2 linked regions of the Parashewanella spongiae genome follow. The protein of the gene in region 1 interacts with the protein of each later gene in a pairwise test. Links are inferred from orthologs where the notes say so. Each region holds a gene or a part of one and is shown in the gene's direction. Other genes may lie near its edges.

Region 1 (2,895 bases):
CAAAAGCAACGCCATTTTCGATAAGCCATAGAATAGCATCTTTGCTGTTTTCAATGGTGTGCCTTACCGCAGACTCTTCACATAAGCCAGCACCAGCAATTAACGTATCTTGAACGTGTGAGTCCACACTGTCGCTATCATCAAAAACAGCGGCAATTCCTCCTTGCGCGTAATAAGTGGAACCTTCGAAAAGTTTTGATTTTGAGACTAAAATTACTTTACACTGTTCAGCAAGCTGAAGAGCTAAAGTGAGACCTGCGGCGCCACTGCCGATCACCAAAACGTCAGATTGGTGTTCATTTAATTGCTTCATCGAGTATTATGATGTTTTTATGAATGTCTAACATGGTAAATCAAAATAAATTTTATTGCTGTAGCATTTTTTTAATAAAAATTAGAACTTTTTCAAGTTGCATGGGTCTACATTATTGAATGTACTTCGAGCGACTGAGAAATCAGTAACTTATGATTTGGGAGTAGTCGGCTCGGATGAGTGGACAGAATAGTGATCAACAGATAATCGAACGGGTACAACGTGGAGATAAGCAAGCTTATAACCTGTTAGTGCAAAAATATCAGAGTAAAGTGATGAGTCTAATTTCACGTTATGTGAAAAGTCAGGCTGATGTTGCTGATGTTGCTCAAGAAGCTTTTATTAAAGCTTATCGAGCTTTGCCTAACTTTAGAGGTGAAAGTGCGTTTTATACATGGTTGTACCGAATTGCGGTGAATACGGCTAAAAACTACTTAGTTTCTCAAGGACGTAAAACGCCAGCAAATGATATCGATGCAGAAGAAGCTGAGTACTACGATGGTAGTGACGCATTAAAAGAATTTGCTTCCCCAGAAAGGCTATTACTTTCGAAGGAAATCAAAAAAGCAATTTTTGATACTTTAGATACACTACCCGAAGAGTTAAAGATGGCGATAACTTTAAGGGAATTGGAAGGTATGAGTTACGAAGACATTTCTCAAATAATGGAATGTCCCGTGGGAACCGTTCGTTCAAGAATATTCCGAGCTCGTGAAGCCGTAGATAAAGTATTAAAACCAATGTTGGAACAATAGACCTAATTAGACAGGTGAGTAATGGATAAGTTAGATCAAGAGTGGATATCAGCAGCTGTTGATGGCGACGTTAACAACGACCGCTTTGATGAGTTAGTTGGTGATGAGCTTTCACAAGCTAAATGGCAACGTTATCATGTGATTGGTGATGCACTCCGCGATGAATTACCAGAAACCTTTTCACTCGATTTGTCGGCAAATATTGCGGTAGCCTTAGAAAGTGAGCCTGAAATTGTAGCGCCTGTGCCGCCAAAGCAGAGTCAAGGTACGTCAGGAATAAAGGCGAAAATTGTTCCATTGTTTAAGCAATTTGGTCAATATGCGATTGCTGCTTCTGTTGCAGTATTTGCTGTGATTGGAGTTCAGAATTACCAACAACAAGGCTCGATTGAAAACAATTCCATACCTATGATCAACACTGTACCTTTAGTGGGGAGTGCGTCGCCTGTGAGTTTACAAACAGGGCCATCAACGGCAAAATTGAGTAAACAAGAGTACAATGAAAAGATACTTGAGCAGCGACGTCGCGTTAATGCTTACCTTCAAGATCATATGTTACAACAAAGGTTAAATGCTGGAATCCAAGTGCAAGATATAAGCCCTCAAGCTTCTGCATCTAAAAATCAGCGTTAGGAGTTCGTTTGCGTTCGTTTTTGTTAATACTTACAGCTGTAGTATTTCCAGCTTTTGCCCAAAATAATTTATCTGCCGAAGCTTGGCTAGAAAAGATGAGTCAAGCTTTACAAGAAACCCAATACAGGGCATCAATGGTTCAAGTACAAGCTGATCATATACGTCCGCTTGTCTATTTACATGGTAACGTTGATACCCAAGAAGTAGCATTCTTAGAGTACCTCAATGGCCCACCACAAAAAGCCGTTCGGGTGGGGGGAATTGTTACGTTTTTAGAGCATGATCAACCAGCGTACAGTGTTCAAGCCAATAGAATTCAAGGTACGTGGCCTCAGTCTTTTTCTGGAAATATTCAGTCTTTAGCTAAGGGATACCAATTTGTATTGGGAGGTCGAGGTCGAATTGCTGGTCGCCCAGGACAGTTGATCCGTTTTATTCCAAATGATCAATATCGCTTCGGATATCAAGTTTGGCTTGATATGGAAAGTTATTTACCCCTTAGGTTTGATACTCTTAGTCGCGAAAAAAGTCTATTAGAGCAATTAATGGTCGTTGAAATGGCTGTGCTAGACTCTACCCCCCTAGTGCTTACTGAAGCGATAAAACGTAGCTGGCCAGAAGCTTCCGAAACAAATCGACGACCGAGTGGCCGAGAATGGAGTTTTTCTTGGTTACCAGATGGTTTTAAGATAGTCATAAGCGATCTTCATCAATTATTTGGGAGTGGGCAGCCCGTAGAATATATTTCACTTTCTGATGGTCTAGTCAATTTATCTGTTTATGTCGCACCAACAGGAAGAGGTCCCTTGCCTGAAGAGCTAACGACGACTAATGGCCTTTCGATTGTTACTGAAAAAATGGGGGATTTTGAAATTGTTGTTGTCGGACAAGCACCTTCAGATACCTTAATGACAATAGCTAAAAGTCTCAAATTAAAAAAATAGGGGATTTTTATTATGATGGAAGAAATCGCAAAAGTCATAAAGAATCATCACGATGGCTGGGTTTCTATAGAGGTTGAAAGAAAAAGCGCCTGCCACAGTTGTGCTCAAGATAAAAGCTGCGGTACGGCGACCGTAGCAAAAGCTTTTTCACCAAAGAAGCAAACGTTTGCAATTGAGACTTCGCTTGATCTACAGTCCAATGAAATGGTTAAAATTGGCTTGCCAGAAACCGTAATTTTAAAAGCAGCGG
Region 2 (2,909 bases), 3.7 Mb from region 1 along the record:
TAATTGGGATTAATACCGCAATTGTTGCACCAAGCGGCGGCAACGTTGGTATCGGCTTTGCTATTCCAGCGAACATGGTACATAACCTAGTCGACCAGATTATTGAACACGGTGAAGTCCGCCGTGGTATTTTGGGTGTAATGGGTCGTAACTTGGATGCCGATCTAGCCAAAGGTTTTGGTTTAGATACTAGGCACGGTACCTTTGTCAATGAAGTGCAACCTGATAGTGCGGCTGACAAAGCGGGTATCAAAGCGGGTGATATCATCGTCAGTGTAAACGAACGCAAGATCAAGTCATTTGAAGAGCTCAGAGCCAAAGTTGCCAGTTTAGGTGCTGGAGCGAAAGTAACACTTGGTTTGATCCATGACGGTGATGAAAAAACCGTTGACGTCATTTTAGGCGAAGCGAAACAAGTCGCAGAAAAGAGCGCAGGAGCTTTACACCCTATGCTTGACGGTGCAGCCTTAAAAGATGGTAATCAGGGTGTTGAAATCACCGATATTGCAACAGGATCGCCCGCGGCTGCCAGCCAACTCCAGAAAGGCGACATCATCATTGGCGTGAATCGCGATCGTATTCGTACATTAAAGTCACTACGTAAGATCCTGAAAAACAAAGAAGGCGCCGTTGCACTTAAAATTCTTCGAGGTAAAACTCATTTATTTTTAGTATTACGTTAATTAGTCGCTGATCAATAAAAGGAGGCTTATGCCTCCTTTTTTATTTTCAAGATACAAATCAAGGTACTCCAATACTAACAATTAAAAAAGACTCATTTTGAATCAAACATTTTGTCTGATAGTATTCTCGATTTATAGACTAACTTTTTGAGCCGTAATGCTGGTAAAAGACACCTTGCTGTATATATGTAAAGCCGTTATTTTTGGCCTTATTATGGCTGCGGCCATTCTTATTTTTAGCCCATCTTCTGGTAAGTTTTTTTCCTTCAGTCATTTGTTTAGCCAAAGCAACAATTCTAATCAACTGTCATTTTCTAGAGCCGTCAGAGAGGCTGCCCCTTCTGTTGTTAACATTTACAGCATTAATATTGTTACGGCTCGACAATTAGATTCGAGTTCACTGCAAAATAGAAGCGAGCTTCAAGGCCTTGGCTCTGGTGTGATCATGAGCCACCAAGGTTACATATTAACCAACTATCATGTTGTAAATAAAGCCGATGAAATTGTGATCATCTTGCAAGACGGTCGTCGTTTTGAAGCCGAGGTGATCGGTATGGATCCCGCCACCGATTTAGCGGTCATTAAAATTAACGGTGAAAACCTCCCTATTGTACCGCTTGACCTCGATGTATTACCGAATGTTGGTGATGTCGTATTAGCCATTGGTAACCCTTACAACGTAGGTCAAACCATCACTCAGGGGATAATTAGCGCAACAGGTCGCAACAGTTTAAGCTCAGGCTACCAAGAGTTTCTCCAAACGGACGCCGCCATCAACGAAGGCAACTCCGGTGGTGCGCTTATAAACACCAATGGTGTACTGATTGGCATTAACACCGCAGCGTTTCAGGTGGGTGGAGAAAGCGGTAAAGGGATTAATTTTGCAATACCGACTAAGCTTGCTTACCACATTATGGAAAAACTGATTGAGTCAGGTCGGGTAATCCGTGGTGCGATCGGTTTCAATGGTCAAGCCTTAAGTCTAACCCCCAAATACGCTCAAGTGCTTGGGTTAAAGAACCTCGAAGGTGTTGTTGCCACTGACATCGAGCCAAACAGTCCAGCTTTCCATGCACAATTACGTAAAGGTGATGTGGTCATAAAATATCGAGAAGAAGTGGTTCCAGCAGGCCCTGCTGGCGTATGGATGCTTCGTGATCGTATTGCTGAAACAAAACCCGGTACTCAGGTTGTACTCAGTATTATACGCCGTGGTTTAGCAATGGATTTAACGGTTACCGTTGCCGAAAAGTCTACGGTCAATATTCCACAGCAGTAAATATTTATACCAATGACCCATAAAAAAGCCCTCATAGCGAGGGCTTTATATTTAAGAATCAATTACTTCTTTTTCTTTGCCTTTGGATTTGGCAGATCAGTAATAGAACCTTCGTAGATTTCAGCCGCTAGACCAACAGACTCATGCAATGTTGGGTGTGCATGGATAGTTAGAGCGATGTCTTCTGCATCACAACCCATTTCAATTGCTAGGCCGATTTCACCAAGTAATTCGCCACCATTAACGCCTACAATAGCACCACCAATCACACGGTGAGTGTCTTTATCGAAGATAAGCTTAGTCATACCATCTGCACAATCAGATGCGATGGCACGGCCACTTGCTGCCCATGGGAAAGTCGCAGATTCAAAGTTAATACCTTGCTCTTTAGCTTCTTTCTCAGTAAGACCAACCCACGCTACTTCAGGAGCTGTATATGCAATAGAAGGGATAACCTTTGGATCGAAGAAGTGCTTCAAGCCAGAAATGACTTCTGCCGCTACGTGACCTTCATGCACACCTTTGTGCGCCAACATTGGTTGACCAACGATGTCACCGATAGCATGAATGTGCGATACGTTTGTGCGCATTTGCTTATCAACGTTAATAAAGCCACGCTCATCAACATTAACACCGGCTTTTTCGGCATCGAGTAGCTTGCCATTTGGCGTACGACCAATAGCAACCAAAACAGCATCATAACGTACAGGCTCACTAGGCGCTTTTTTGCCTTCCATTGATACGTAAATACCGTCTTTTTTCGCTTCAACCGCAGTCACTTTGGTTTGCATCATCAAGTTAAACTTCTTCTTGATTTGCTTAGTGAACACGCGAGCGACGTCTTTATCAGCCGCAGGGATCACTTGATCGAGCATTTCAACCACATCAATTTCACTGCCTAATGCTTCATACACAGTACCCATTTCTAAGCCAATGATACCGCCGCC

The links. The genes of interacting proteins can lie anywhere in the genome.
Region 2: the proteins of E2I05_RS05285 (region 1) and degS interact in binary tests that used the Escherichia coli proteins (3 or more experiments, as listed by UniProt). The link is inferred for Parashewanella spongiae from one-to-one orthologs.

The regions. Positions count from the first base shown.
Region 1 is NZ_CP037952.1:1,394,464-1,397,358, forward strand. The notes cover bases 9-2,895. They hold E2I05_RS05285 (sigma-E factor negative regulatory protein), read left to right. Parts: upstream 9-1,089; coding sequence 1,090-1,701; downstream 1,702-2,895. Other genes in these bases: nadB (L-aspartate oxidase), read right to left, coding at 9-313; rpoE (RNA polymerase sigma factor RpoE), read left to right, coding at 490-1,068; E2I05_RS05290 (MucB/RseB C-terminal domain-containing protein), read left to right, coding at 1,710-2,645; E2I05_RS05295 (SoxR reducing system RseC family protein), read left to right, coding at 2,658-2,895. In the rest of the region: more of nadB, read right to left, coding at 1-8. UniProt on the Escherichia coli protein: An anti-sigma factor for extracytoplasmic function (ECF) sigma factor sigma-E (RpoE). ECF sigma factors are held in an inactive form by an anti-sigma factor until released by regulated intramembrane proteolysis (RIP).
Region 2 is NZ_CP037952.1:5,068,350-5,071,258, forward strand. The notes cover bases 1-2,901. They hold degS (outer membrane-stress sensor serine endopeptidase DegS), read left to right. Parts: upstream 1-840; coding sequence 841-1,962; downstream 1,963-2,901. Other genes in these bases: E2I05_RS20080 (DegQ family serine endoprotease), read left to right, coding at 1-683; lpdA (dihydrolipoyl dehydrogenase), read right to left, coding at 2,025-2,901. In the rest of the region: more of lpdA, read right to left, coding at 2,902-2,909. UniProt on the Escherichia coli protein: A site-1 protease (S1P) that cleaves the peptide bond between 'Val-148' and 'Ser-149' in RseA. Part of a regulated intramembrane proteolysis (RIP) cascade.